DNA from 3 places in the Sporosarcina thermotolerans genome. Region 1 is predicted to be linked to each of the others. Evidence: predicted binding sites of a transcription regulator. Region 1 holds the regulator's gene; each other region holds the start of a gene.
The links. The regulator LexA, encoded in region 1, represses DNA repair genes until DNA is damaged. The targets are predictions, from matches to a motif close to CGAACATATGTTCG.
Positions count from the first base shown of each region.

Region 2: the regulator LexA is predicted to act here: its motif matches at 3,169-3,182, upstream of ruvA (Holliday junction branch migration protein RuvA).
Region 3: the regulator LexA is predicted to act here: its motif matches at 2,513-2,526, upstream of pcrA (DNA helicase PcrA).

Region 1 is NZ_JBHSRM010000013.1:296,345-301,391, forward strand. Features, by position in the region: gene tkt (transketolase) at 1-666, opposite strand, end outside; gene ACFPZG_RS09345 (DUF896 domain-containing protein) at 774-1,007, opposite strand; gene ACFPZG_RS09350 (YneB family resolvase-like protein) at 1,098-1,760, opposite strand; gene yneA (cell division suppressor protein YneA) at 1,760-2,071, opposite strand; gene lexA (transcriptional repressor LexA) at 2,268-2,888, shown strand; gene ACFPZG_RS09365 (methionine gamma-lyase family protein) at 2,938-4,206, opposite strand; gene hfq (RNA chaperone Hfq) at 4,322-4,546, opposite strand; gene miaA (tRNA (adenosine(37)-N6)-dimethylallyltransferase MiaA) at 4,588-5,047, opposite strand, start outside.
Region 2 is NZ_JBHSRM010000014.1:64,135-69,181, forward strand. Features, by position in the region: gene ACFPZG_RS11825 (LysM peptidoglycan-binding domain-containing protein) at 1-505, shown strand, start outside; gene ACFPZG_RS11830 (phosphotransferase) at 513-1,382, shown strand; partial or broken gene ACFPZG_RS11835 (MerR family transcriptional regulator) at 1,617-1,960, shown strand; gene ACFPZG_RS11840 (RNA-guided endonuclease InsQ/TnpB family protein) at 2,006-3,148, shown strand; gene ruvA (Holliday junction branch migration protein RuvA) at 3,290-3,895, shown strand; gene ruvB (Holliday junction branch migration DNA helicase RuvB) at 3,929-4,933, shown strand; gene queA (tRNA preQ1(34) S-adenosylmethionine ribosyltransferase-isomerase QueA) at 4,972-5,047, shown strand, end outside.
Region 3 is NZ_JBHSRM010000015.1:127,147-132,193, forward strand. Features, by position in the region: gene ligA (NAD-dependent DNA ligase LigA) at 1-246, opposite strand, end outside; gene pcrA (DNA helicase PcrA) at 259-2,460, opposite strand; gene pcrB (heptaprenylglyceryl phosphate synthase) at 2,713-3,408, opposite strand; gene ACFPZG_RS13640 (YerC/YecD family TrpR-related protein) at 3,496-3,813, opposite strand; gene ACFPZG_RS13645 (DUF3048 domain-containing protein) at 3,844-4,926, opposite strand; gene ACFPZG_RS13650 (adenine deaminase C-terminal domain-containing protein) at 4,936-5,047, opposite strand, start outside.

The sequences.
Region 1 (5,047 bases):
ATTATTTCCGTCATCGACACGGAAATAATTCCATCCGTATGATTCGAATCGTTTTCGTATGTTTTCAGAGAATGACTTATCAAGGTCACCATCCAAGGAAATGTCATTGCTATCGTAAAGGACAATCAATTTATCTAACTGAAGATGTCCTGCTAAGGAAATGGCTTCTGCAGCTACACCTTCCATTAGATCGCCATCTCCACAGAGTGCAAATGTATGATGGTCGACAATGTCAAAATTAGGACGGTTATAAACAGCTGCCAAATGTTTTTCAGCCATGGCCATTCCAACTGCCATACCAATCCCTTGTCCAAGTGGTCCAGTTGTAGCTTCCACACCGACTGTATGGCCGTATTCAGGATGACCAGGTGTTTTGGAGCCCCATTGTCTAAAATTCTTCAATTCGTCCATTGGCAAGCCATAACCGCTGAGATGGAGCAGGCTATATAACAGCATTGACCCATGTCCCGCTGATAGAACGAAACGGTCCCTATTGAACCAATCCGGATTTGAAGGGTTATGATGCATATGCTTCGTCCAAAGTGTATAAGCCATCGGAGCTGCCCCCATTGGCAAACCTGGGTGCCCGGAATTAGCTTTCTCAATTGCATCGATGGACAATGTTCGGATTGTGTTAATTGCTAACTGATCAATCTTTTCGGTCATTAATTAGACATCCTTTCCCGACTTTCTCTTATCTTCATTATTACCTTCTATAGTGTAGTCAAAATAGGGATGAATTACAATCCACGATATGTGACTCTATATGGTTATTAGTTCAAATACTTATTTGTTCGTGCATCTTTCACTTTTTGGGGTGTTACATCTTTTCCTTCCGGATCGATCACTTTAACATGTTCAATTGTATCACGCATGGATGAACGGAAAGTTTCTAGGTACTCTTTCCGTAATTGAGTCTGTTCTTTTGCCTCTTCAATCGATAATCCTATTGTCTTCGATTTTTTAGATAGCTCATTGATTCGTTTTATCTTATCTGGTGTTAACATCAAATTCCTCCAATAATAGTACTTAAATAAAAGCGTTTCGCGCTTTATTATACTTTGAAGGTATACAAAAAAAGCAGGAAGTGCAACCAATCAGCCTTCCTGCTTCATTTCATATTCCTTATATCTTCGATGTACCGTTGCTTTACTAATATCGTGACCAAGCCCCCTCAGTACACTCGCAATCTCTTCAAACGTTAAACCTTTTGTTCGCAGCGATACAATTTCCTCTAACGGGACGTCTATTCTTTCCCGTCCTTCAAGGTTACCTTTATTCTTTAAGTTTTTTTCGGGTCTATAGCCTTCCCGAACTGCCCTTTTCATACCTCTTCTGATTTTGGCATTATGTAATTTACGTTGATACTCCTCAACAATCGCAAGAATCTCAAGGAGCATTGTATCCATTTCGTTCAATTTCAATGCCCCGTTGTCATGATTCGTAATAATCATTGTATTTGTTTTAGCCAATAAATGAAGAATGGCGACCCTTGCATTACCCCTGCCAAGTCTCGTCTCATCCTGAATAAGGACAGCGTCCACTTTCTCATCTTTGATAAAATCCAATAAATTAAGCAGGCCCTCACGATCCATATCATAGCCGCTATGTTTTTCCTTAAAAACCTGTAATGTTTTCAACCCAAGACTGTTGGACAGTTTGACTAATTCTTCTTCCTGCCTTGATAAGGAGGTTTCCTGCGCTTCTTTGTCTGTGCTAACTCTGCAATAGATAACACAAGTCTTTAATTCATCTGCCATTATTTTCCCCCTGCCATTTCAACAAGCTTATCATCGATTGATATAGGAGCGGGTACAGGCAATTTAAGTTTTTCTCCGGTTTTAATCATTGAAGTCTCTAAATTATTGAGCACCATCACCTCATCAATCCATCTATGCGTTCGTTTATTTTCCGAAAAATCTTGTGCTAATCCCCATAACGTATCACCATCGTTAACCGTAATCTCAATGAATGTATTTCTTTTTGACTCTTTTATCACCCCTGCAATAGTGAAAGCTGTGCAAAGAAATACTATTAATAGGATATAGCCGTATTTTTGAAATAAAGACATGATTTATACCTCCAGGAATATATGTTCGGAATACTTGTTCCCATTATAAGATAAGTATTTTTAGAAGTCAACAAAACATTCGAACCTTTGTTTGCTAACGACCCGAACACCTGTTATACTATTCTTAAGCAATAAAACGGACGCGGGATACCAATCGCGAATATCCTAACTATTTATTTTCTGGAGGGGCGGAAAAATGAAGAAAATTTCAAAACGACAGCAGGATATATTATCATTCATTAAAGAAGAGGTTAAAATCAAAGGGTATCCCCCTTCCGTACGGGAGATCGGGGAAGCAGTAGGATTAGCATCCAGTTCAACTGTTCACGGGCACTTGGCACGTCTAGAAAGCAAGGGTTTCATACGTAGGGACCCCACTAAACCACGTGCAATAGAGGTATTGGATCCTGAAGGTCTCGAAGCTATGAAGTCCGGAGTAGTACATGTACCTCTCGTTGGTAAGGTAACTGCCGGCCTTCCGATAACTGCGATTGAAAATATCGAAGAGTATTTCCCATTGCCAGATTCATACGGAACTGCTGATGAAAATCTATTCATGTTAGAAATTGTCGGCAGCAGTATGATTGATGCTGGAATATTGAATGGTGACTATGTAGTTGTTAAACAACAACAAACAGCTAATAATGGTGAGATTGTTGTTGCCATGACGGAAGAAGATGAGGCAACTGTGAAGAGATTTTTCAAGGAAAAAGATTATTTCCGTTTACAGCCTGAAAACGAATCAATGGAACCAATTATCGTAAATAATGTTTCCATTCTTGGTAAAGTCGTAGGCGTATACCGACAAATCCATTAATAAAAAGAGGGAGTCCCAGTCTAATAGCCTTGACGGGGACTCCCTCTTTTTATTTTCTTTCAATCAATTTATCTTCAAATAATTTCTCTACAGAGGACATGACAGCAGCCTTTACGTGTTCGTACGTTAATCCACCTTGGACGTATGCAGTATAAGGAGGTCTAATCGGGCCATCAGCTGTTAGTTCTATACTCGAACCTTGTATGAATGTGCCTGCAGCCATGATCACATCATCGGAATAACCTGGCATATATGATGGTTCTGGCGCATAATGTGCGTTTATTGGAGAATTTTCTTGAATGGTTCTGCAGAATGCAATCATTTGATCTGCATTACTAAAGTTAACTGATTGGATCAAATCTGTTCGCTTGTTCGTATAATGCGGAGTTGTGTCAAATCCGAAACTTTCAAGGAATGCCGCAGTGAAAAGCGCTCCTTTTACAGCTTGGCTTACGACGTGCGGGGCGAGGAAGAAACCTTGGTACATTTCGAGTAATGTATCAAGTGATGCTCCTGCTTCTGCACCTATTCCCGGAGAAGTCATTCGATAGGCACATTTTTTCACAAGATCCTCACGACCCGCAATATAGCCACCAGTTCTTGCAAGTCCCCCACCCGGATTTTTAATGAGTGAACCTGCCATTAAATCAGCCCCAACTTCGGTTGGCTCTGTCGTTTCCACGAATTCACCATAACAATTATCAACAAATACAATTATTTCGGAGTCAATCGATTTAATAAACCGTACCATTTCCTCAATTTCACTTATACTAAAGGAAGGACGGTCTGAATAACCTTTCGAACGCTGAATTCCAACCATTCTTGTCTTGCTATGAATGTTCTTTTTCACTTCTTCAAAATTAACCGATCCATCGTTGTTCAAGTCGATATGCTTATAGGAGATACCAAAATCATTTAACGAACCCGTATCCTCTCCATGACCAGTTACAATCGAGTCAAGAGTGTCATATGGTTTCCCTGTTATGTATAGGAGTTCATCCCCTGGTCTAAGTATACCGAATAAGCTGAGCGATATAGCATGTGTTCCTGAAATAATCTGATTGCGAACAAGGCATGATTCAGCTCCAAATACATCTGCATACACTTGTTCAAGTACATCACGACCACTATCATCATAGCCGTATCCAGTGGAACCGGTTAAATGAAAATCACTGACCATGTTCTTTCGGAAAGCCGACAGAACCTTCCTTTGATTGAAAAACGCTATCTTTTCAACTTCTTTAAAATATGGAGTAAGTTTTAGTTCAGCCTCTTCAGCCCTTGAATCAATTTCAGTTGTAAATTCGTGAATCCTCATTGTTTTATCCTCTTTCCTACTAATAGTCACCTCATTATATTATCAGTCTGACGGTAGAGGTCAATGAGAAAGAAAAAAGAACAGGATGTATGCCCCCTGTTCTTTGGTCTATTAGTTATTCTTCATCCTTCAAAAGAACCGGTTTTGCAGGTACGTAAGTTGAAATCGCATGCTTGTAAATCAATTGTTGCTTACCATCGGATTCAAGTAGAACGGTGTAATTATCATATGATTTGATAAGACCTTTTAATTGAAAACCGTTCAGCAGAAAAACAGTGACAAATGTATTGTTTTTCCTTAAAGAATTCAAAAACACTTCTTGCATATTACCTTGTGACATACACCCCAGCCTCCAATTACTTCTATATTTCTATTGCTCTTTTACTTATTCGATTCGATTCGATTAAAATCCTTTAAAATTATTAAAATTCCCTCAACATTTTTTTTCGTATCTAAAAGGGCATCCACCCAAAAAATATCCATTTTATTTCTAAAATAGGTCATTTGCCGTTTTGCATAATGACGTGTATTTTGTTTTATTAAGGCAACAGCATCATCAAACGACAATTTCCCCTCTAAATACTGATGAATTTCTTTATATCCGATTGCCTGGACTGATTGAACATCGCGGATTCCCTTATTCCATAAAGCACTCGCTTCGTCCAGTAATCCTTCCTCCATCATTTGATCTACCCTTCGATTGATTCTATCATAGAGGACTTCACGATCCATATCCATTCCAATGATCACATGATCATATACAGGGACGCGTCCCTTTCCTTTTTCATGTTCGTTTTTGGTCTTGCCTGTAACTTCAATAATTTCTAACGCACGTATTAGT
Region 2 (5,047 bases), on a different contig from region 1:
GTTGATGGATATTAGTGAGGAAGAAGAGTACGAGGAATCGCCGATTCACCCAGGGGGTGGAATGGGTGTTTCACCAAATTATCCAATTAGTGGGTGGGAGTTAACTGAGTCTCCAACAATGGAATCTCCAACAATGGAAATGCCAATGGAGAACGAGATGATGAATCTACCACCTGAACAACAGCCATATATTCCGCAAATGATTTCGCCTGGATTCCAACCAAATCAAGGCGGTATGTTGCCGCGTCCTCAGGACGTGTTTGGAGCTAATTTCCCATGGCATATGTATTGTTCTTGTGGATGCCATCAGTTCCCAGGACATTTTCCGGGATTTGATAGTGGATTCTACCCAACGAATATGATGCCGATGCAATCAATGCCGGCGATGCAACCGATGATGCAACCAATGCAACCAATGCAGCCGATGCAAATGTTTCCAACGCAAATGTACCCAATGAATATGCAACAGTTCAATTTAATGGATAATAACGGCTGCGGATGCTGACCGGCGTATGGCGCTGGAAAAGAACATTCGTAAAGTAAAGGATAATGTATGGAAATTGCAAGAAGGCGAAGCCTCCTACTCATTAAAAAAATATAAAACCCGATCTACGGCAGTGAAAGTAGAGTATGTACATCGGCAGCTCCAGACAATCAGATTCCCGCATATTGTTCCGATCATTTCGACGGAAGATCCGTTATATATCATGCAGCCTTGGATTGAAGGAACAAAACCAGTCAACTTTAGAAAAAGGGTAGACCGAACGGATTCACTAATGGCTCTTCAAGCGTTGCATGAGACAAAAGAGATGATTGATTGGGATGCTTCCCCGTATCTGCATAGATATCAACTTATTGATAAATGGCAAGAAAGATTGGAACGTTTCATCGATAATCGCAATGCAAGTGAAAATTACCTTGGTAAAAAGACGGTCGACGAAATTATTCTATATGGAAAGAAAGCTCTTCCTTTGATAAAGAAGCAATACCGTCAACCCTTTGGCCAAACTTTACTTCACGGCGATGTCGTACACCATAATATTTTGCGTGATGAAAATGGAATGATTCGCTTTATCGATTTTGATCTTGCATGTACGGGGCCTCCCGGAACTGAGCTTGCGCTTTGGATGCATCGTGTACTACCGAATATCGGCTATAACCTTGAATTTCTTTTAGCGGAACAATCCGCCTTAAATGATTTAGATAATGCTTCAAAATCAATGCTGCTTTATCCAAATGAGCTGTTAAGGGAATGGCTTCACCTTTTAAACTTACCTAAGAACAAGCAATATAATCTTGCAAGGAAACTCATACCATTTACAGAAAGCGCCCTCTCTTCCTGGCCGAAGCTATGGTATGATGTCGAACGGAATATGAACTAATTCAGTGCAACCCATTATAGATGAGCCAATAAGCCGCTTTGACAGCGGCTTATTTTTTTTGCTCCCACACACCGGGGGAGGCATTAACACATCTATAGATAGAAAATCCGTTCGTATGCTATAATAGTTTCTATACTTTAGGGGGGCTTATAACAGACGACTCAAGGTTAAAAAATAGAAGAAATTTCAAGTTTATTATATTTTTTTGTATAACGAAATTAGCGGTGATAGAGAATGAAATATTATTCTATTGGCGAATTCGCTGAATTGATCGGGAAAACGAGTCAGACATTAAAAAAATGGGATTAACAAGGGGTTTCCAAGCCGCATCATGTTAAAGCGGTTATCGATATTATTCGTACGAACAGCTCCGTCACTTCTTAGGCGTTTAAAGGTGAACGACAACTGAATAAAGTGGTGAGGTTATTGCAGGGTTAGCTCGCAGAATCAAAAAGATGACCTGGATAAAAATTGAGAATGTCAAAACGTATTATGTTGCAATAGGTTATCAATTTGAAATCATAACGGATGTTGAAAGCAGGATGAACTGCAATAAAAAGGGATTAAACAAACTAATCGTTAAGCAAACAAAGCCAAGAAGATGATTAAGGAGTTGTTAGAGAATGATTCTTGCGAAGAAAATCAGACTCCGACCAACTAAAGAACAAGAAAAACAGTTATGGAAGTCTGTAGGTACTGCCAGATGGGCGTATAATTGGGCGTTAAACAGACAACAGGAAAACTTCATGCAGGGAGACAAGTTTATTTCCAATAATGACCTGCGGAAAGAACTGACAAAACTGAAACAAATGGAAACATTTTATTGGTTATTTGACGTATCAAACAATGTTACAAAACAGGCGATAAAGGATGCTTGTATAGCATATAAAAATTATTTCAAGGGGAAGGCCAAGTATCCTAAATTAAAAAGTCGTAAAAAATCAAAGCTATCCTTTTATAATGATACCGGCAAATTAAAAGTGAAAAGGAATTTGGTGTTGATCGAAAAGGTAGGTTGGATAAAAACAAGTGAGCAGATTCCGATGGGGGTTTCTTATACCAATCCGAGAATTAGTTTTGACAATAAATATTGGTATATTTCCGTGGGGATTGAACAAGAATTTGAACAGCCTGAACTAACAGATGAAATCATTGGAATTGACTTAGGGATTAAAGAGTTGGCTGTTTGTTCCAATGGTCAAGTATTTAAGAATATCAACAAAACCAAAGAAATAAGAAAGACCGGGAAACGCTTGCGTAGGTTGCAACGAAGCGTATCGCGCAAATACGAGATGAATAAGGAGGGAGACCGTTTCGTCAAAACGAGCAACATTATAAAACTTGAAAACCGGATACAACACCTACACAGGCGATTATCCAATATCCGAAACAATCATATTCACCAGGCAACTAACGCTATCGTGAAAACCAAACCAAGCAAAGTTGTGATGGAGGACTTGAATGTGAGTGGCATGTTGAAAAACCGCCATCTTTCAAAAGCAATTGGAGACCAGAAATTCCATGAGTTCATTCGCCAAATGAAATATAAGTGCGAAAAATATGGAATTGGATTCACTAAATCGGATCGTTTTTACCCGTCCTCCAAAAAGTGTTCATCATGTGGAACGATTAAAAAAGACCTGAAACTGTCTGATCGTGTGTTTTCATGTGAATGTGGATTGAAGTTGGATCGGGATAGAAATGCATCATTAAATTTGGCAAGCTATGAAGGATTAACAGTTTTGTCACCAACAAGACACTGTTAATGTGTAGGGTTCGTTGTACCCGAATTTACGCTTGTGGACTGTTAGAACAAACGAAATTAGCTTCGGCAAAATCGGACAGGATGAAGCAAGAATCAAACAGGCTTTATAAAATTTTATAAGGTTTTGGCAACGGAGAATGATTTGTACGATTATATTAAAGGGATTGTCACACGTGTGACACCGGAATACATAACGCTCGAGCAGGGGGGCGTTGGATGGCAGATTATGACTCCTAATCCATATGCATTCCACAGGACTGAAGAAATTCAACAAGTATTTACCTACTTGCATGTCCGTGAAGATATGCAGTGGCTGTTGGGATTCAAATCACTGGAACAGCGCGAACTGTTCAAAAAACTCATCACTGTTTCGGGTATCGGTCCGAAAGGCGCACTTGCAATTTTGGCGAGTGGCATCCCATCACAAGTAATTGGTGCAATTGAAAGGGAAGATGAAACCTTCTTAGTCAAATTCCCAGGTGTTGGTAAGAAGACTGCGAGGCAGATGATCCTTGACCTAAAAGGAAAACTTGGAGATCTTTTCTCCGAAATCGAAATGCCGGATACGGAGGCTACACTTCTTTCAATGGCTGAAAATGACGCGTTGGAAGAAGCGATCCTTGCATTGCAGGCGCTTGGCTATTCTCAGCGGGAACTGACCAAAGTGAGAACAGAGATGCAAAAGGAAGAATTGGATACGGAAGGTTATATGAAACTTGCGCTACGCTTATTATTGAAACAGAAGTAGGTGGAATCTGTTTGGAAGGAGGAATAGGCAGGCATGGAACGAGTCATTTCAAGCGAGAATTCCAATTATGACGATAGCTTCGAACAATCGTTGCGCCCGCAGACGTTGCAACAATATATTGGACAGGAAACTGTAAAGGACAATCTGAGTATTTTCATCCAAGCCGCAAAGGGTAGAAATGAAAGCCTGGATCATGTCCTTCTTTATGGTCCTCCGGGACTTGGAAAGACAACATTGGCGACAGTTATTGCCAATGAGATGGGTGTCAATGTGAAAATGACAAGCGGCCCCGCTATAGAACGGCCAGGGGATCTTGCAGCCGTCGTCTCATCATTGGAGCCGGGAGATGTCCTTTTCATCGATGAAATACATCGCTTGAACCGGTCAATCGAGGAAGTGCTCTATCCGGCAATGGAAGACTTTTGTCTCGATATTGTTGTCGGGAAAGGGCCATCCGCAAAGTCGATAAGACTTGACCTACCTCCATTCACACTGATAGGTGCTACAACAAGAGCAGGCTCTCTATCCGCGCCGCTTAGAGACCGTTTCGGAGTACCACTTCGTCTTGAGTTTTACAGCGAAGAACCGTTAAAAGAAATTGTCACAAGAAGTGCAAACCTATTCGACGTCGCTATCGATGAAGGTGCGGCTGTAGAAATTGCCAGAAGGTCAAGAGGGACACCGCGGATTGCGAACAGACTACTACGGAGGGTACGGGACTATGCACAAGTCAGGGGAAATGGAAGCATTACTTTTGCAATTGCTAAAGAGGCCCTTGAAATGTTGCAAGTCGATTCCCATGGCTTGGATCATATCGACCATAAATTACTCTTAGGTATGATTGAGCGATTTCGTGGCGGCCCGGTTGGAATTGATACGATTGCTGCAAGTATTGGGGAAGAGTCGATTACTATTGAAGACGTTTACGAACCCTATTTGCTGCAAATCGGCTTCATCCAAAGAACACCTCGTGGTAGAATCGCTACACGACTTGCCTACGAACACTTCGGCCTAACAGCCCCCGAAACAATAAATTAAATGTACTTAGTTAAAGATAGAAGGAGTCTTCGCAAATTATGGATGTAAATGATTTCGACTTTGAATTGCCGGAAAGTCTAATAGCACAAACACCATTAAAAGATCGTACAGCAA
Region 3 (5,047 bases), on a different contig from region 1:
TTCATGGACCACTTTGCTGAAGTTAGAAAGGATTTCCCCTCCAACGCGTTGCGATGGAGAGTCCGGGAAAATCAAATCTGGATGCTCCGCCTCAATGGCTAACAGTTCCTGCATATGTTGATCATAAACAGAATCAGGGACAACCGGCTTATCTAATACATAATAGGCATGTCCATATTCTTTGAGCAGGTTATTGAGTTCCCGCACACGTTTTTCAACTTCATTTCGATTTATTTTTTGGTCCATGTTTTCCTCTCCCTACGCTTTTTCTATCGGAGCGAATTTAGCAAGTAACCGCTTGATGCCGACTGGTTCTGGGAATGCGATATCAAGTTCAAGATCGTCTTCTTTCCCTTTCACGCTGACGACCATGCCAGTTCCCCAAGTTTTGTGGGTCGCCTTGTCGCCCGCTCTCCAGCCCATCTTCTCTCCACCGCTCGATTGATATTTCGGCTTTTTGACTGCAGTTCGAACAGGCACTTCTGTTCTTCTATACCCGCCAAATGAAAAGCCTTGATTGTTATTCGATGTCACTTCAATGATATCATCTGAAATTTCAGCAATGAAACGTGATGGATTATTATAACTTGAGCGTCCAAACAACGTCCTGTAGGAGGCGCAAGTTAAGTAAAGCATACGCTCCGCCCTCGTTATTGCGACATACGCAAGTCTGCGTTCCTCTTCCATTTCTTCGTCGTCCCCTATGGATCTTGAGTGAGGGAATATATTCTCTTCCATCCCGATTACAAAGACGACTGAAAATTCAAGTCCTTTTGCGGCATGCATCGTCATAAGGACGATTTTTTCGGATGTTTGGTTCTCTTCTTTATCCAATGAATCGATGTCCGCAATAAGCGCAAGATCTGTCAGGAATGCAACGAGAGAGCGGTCTCCCTCATCTTCCTCTGCTCTTTTTTCAAATGCCTCCGTAACGGAAAGGAATTCCTCGATATTTTCCAATCGGCTTTCCGATTCAATCGTTTTTTCACGTATAAGCATTTCCCGATAGCCTGTCTTTTCTAACACTTGTTCAACTAACTCAGTGATCGGCAAGAACTCCTGCATTTGTGTGAATCCGTGGATCATATCTCTGAACTTCACTGCTTCATTTGCCGCTCTTGCTGTCAGCCCCATGAAATGCACTTCCTGTAAGGCGTCGAAAATTGAACGGTCATTCTCAATCGCAAATTGTGCCATTCTGTCGAAAGATGTAGCACCAATGCTCCGTTTCGGTTCATTGATAATCCTTGCAAGCGCCAGGTCATCATCGTTATTCGCAATCAGTTTTAAATAAGCCAATAAATCCTTAATCTCTTTTCGATCATAGAACTTTGTGCCTCCGACAATCGTGTAATCCAAATTGGATTTCACAAGATATTCCTCAATCATACGGGATTGCGCGTTCGTTCTGTACAGTATTGCGAACTGATCAAGCGTTAGATTTTCGCTTTCCTTCAGCTCGATGATTCTTTGTACGATAAATTGGGATTCATCCCGCTCGTCAGAAGCCTTGTAGACGGTAATTGAATCGCCTTCTGCGTTATCTGTCCGCAATTTCTTATCGTAACGACTACGGTTGTTTTGGATAACATCGTTTGCTGCTCGCAGGATGTTTTTGGTCGATCGATAATTTTGCTCAAGCAAGATGACTGTTGCGTCTTTATAATCTTTTTCGAATGAAAGAATATTTCCAATATCGGCACCACGCCATCTATAGATAGACTGGTCTGAGTCACCGACAACGCATAGATTTCTGAATTTCGATGCCAACATATTTACGAGTCTGTATTGGGCATTATTCGTGTCTTGGTACTCATCAACATGGATATATTGGAATTTATTTTGATAAAATTCGAGGACTTCCGGTACGCGTTCGAATAGTTTGAGAGTCATCATGATGAGGTCGTCAAAATCGAGTGATTGGTTTTGACGAAGTTTCTTCGTATACCCTTCATAGACAGTTGCAATTGTCTTTTCATATGGGTTATGCGGATTGATCTGTCCCTTAAAGTTTTCCGCATCGATGCATTCATTTTTTGCCGAACTGATTGCGCCAAGCATTGCGCGTGGGTCATATTGTTTAGGATCAATATTCCGTTCCTTCAGCACGTTTTTAATGACAGTCAATTGGTCCGATCCATCAAGGATAGAAAAGCTTTTTGCGATCCCAATCCGATCGATGTCTCTTCGAAGGATACGAACACACATTGAGTGGAATGTGGATACCCACATCCGCTCGCCTGTTCCGGGTCCAAGTAGACCGTCGATCCGATTACGCATTTCTCTTGCTGCTTTGTTTGTAAATGTGATGGCTAATATATTTGAAGGGTAGACATTTTTTTCGACAATCAGATAGGCGATGCGATGTGTAAGTACCCTTGTTTTACCTGAGCCTGCGCCTGCCATGATGAGGAGTGGGCCTTCGGTTTTTTTTACTGCGCGGGCTTGTTCCGGGTTCATGCCGACAAGCAAGTCTGCTGCTATTTCATTCAAAAGTAATCCCGCCTTTCGTGGAACGTTTGTTCTTTATTATACATTATCGAAAGATAAATAACACTGTTGATTTCCGCTTCGGGCGGACGCTTTCCGCGGGCGTCGCTTCAGCCTCCTCACTACGCTTCGCTTCGTTGCGGGGTCTTCTGCTGACGCTTTTCCCGCAGGAGTCGCCGCCCTACGCTTCAATCAACGGAGCTTCTTAAAAATATTTAGATCTTATATTAAAGGTACAGTTTTCACTGCTTCTACAGTGGACAAAGCAGCTTTCATGTCTTCATAGATGATGTTGCCTACTATGACTGTTTGGGCTATGGAGGCCATTTCTTTGGCGTCTTTTGCGCAACGGACACCTCCACCGTAGAATAGTTGTGTTTTTTCTAATACACGGGCGGCGGCTTTGACAATTTCTTTGTCTCCGTAAGTGCCGCTATATTCGAGGTAGAATACTGGCAAGTTAAAGAGATGCTCTGCCATGCGTGCATATGCAATGACATCTTCTTCGTCTGGGACTTCTTGTACACCTGTCAGCTTGGCCGCTTTGCAATCGGTGTTCAGAATGCAATAGCCTTCTGTTATGACCTCATCCCAATTCATCATATGACCGTATTCCTTAAGGGCTTTGTGATGGATGCCATTCACCCATTCTGTCTTTGTTGAGTTAAGGACTGTCGGGATGAAATAATAATCAAAGCCAGGCGTTACGGATTCGACCGTTGACACTTCAAGCGCGACCGGTACGGAGTATCTCCGTATGCGTACCAATAGATCGAGGACATTTTCGAGTGTTACTCCGTCCGTTCCACCTACGATAATGCCATCCGTTCCAGATTCAGCAAGTCTTTCGATTTCATCATCCGTCAAAGTTTTAGCAGGGTCCACTTTAAAGGCGTGGCGCCATTGTCTATAATCCATTGTTTTACCACCTAATCCATCAAATTACGTTGTCATCTTCTATCCCACAGTATACCAAAAAAACAGGCGGAACGTTTCTCCGCCTGTTCACTTCTTATCGCTATTTTCGATGAGCTCCGGGTAGAGGCGGTTCAACACAGTGTTATAGCCCCCCGAACCGTAGTCAACACAACGCCTGACGCGTGAAATTGTTGCTGTACTTGCTCCGGTTTCGTTTTGGATTCGATCGTATGTCTTTTTCTGTTTCAATGCATGAGCCACTTCTAACCGCTGAGCCATCGATTGCAATTCGCTCATTGTGGATAGATCATCAAAAAACATATAGCATTCCTCGAGATCCTTCAACTCCAATATGGCTTTGAATAGCTTGTCTGTCTGCTCACTTCGGATTTTATTTATTTGCATGCAAGTTTCCCCCTATTTCCTATCGTTCGTTCAAGGAGTATAAGTGACTGATTTTGAGATTCCCGAAGTTGGAACAATATGGACCCATGTTCTTCCTGGAACTAATTTAGCTAACTCGCCATTCTCAACAGGCACTAAAAAACCGTCAATATTCTTCCATTCCAATTCTTTGGCAATACCCGCCTGGAACAGAATTGCTTTTCCGCCACTTTCAATATCGACGGCCAGTCTGCCTACACTATCGATTGTGCGGTGGCCTGCCTCAAGAACGAGGATATTGGAAACTCCAACTGGCGTGTCATTCAATTTATCAATTGTTTTGATGCCATTTACCATCCGGTCATACGTTGCATTTTCCGGATCATATGAGAATGTGGATATGAAATTTTTATCCGAACTGAAACGAATGTCGATCATTGTTGCAATATCCCCTACTCGTGCATCCTCGACGGAATCATGGAAGGCGAACTCAGGTACCTTCACGATTTCAGTAGATGAATTTGTTTTTTCCATAGCGGCTTTGATATTCTCTCCGCTAATATAGGAGTTATGTGGTGCTTTTCTGTCCGATGATCTTTTGAATAAAGTTCCGTCATATTGCATGCCATTTATATGATCGACATACTTTCTGTCCAATAAAGCTTTTGCATCCGGACTATAACCGTGTGCAACGTAAAACGCGTCCATCCCTTTTGACAAATAAACAAAATAATCCCGAGCACTTCGGATTGGCCCCACCGTTTCCGGAAGTTCACTTTGGAATAATGCCAAGAAGCGTGTCATATTCCCTTCAGCAAGGAATTCATATACGACATCTGCCTGGCTGATTCCCGATTGGGGTCTGGCCGCCGGGTGGTTGTTGATTGTTGCAAGAACAGGTCTGGCCCAATTTTCATCCTCCGTTAACGCACCTATGAACGGCGATTGAAAACGCAGCGATCCGTTCACTTCATCCTCATCTTCAGTTTCTTCGACTACTTCTTCAACTTCATCATTCTCCGTGGGCTCTGGATTTTTTTCTTCTGCGCCCACCTTTTCATCTTTCGAACACGCTGACAACAACAGCAACAAAATGGCCATTCCTATAAGCCATCCCCTCATATTCCCCTTCATTACTTCCTCCTATCTTTCCTTCGATGGAATGATTACTTCGTTCTTCATGACATTATAAAGCCCTATTTGAGTTGCCCGTACATATGGCAAATGTGTTGATTGTAAAAATAAGAAGGTATAA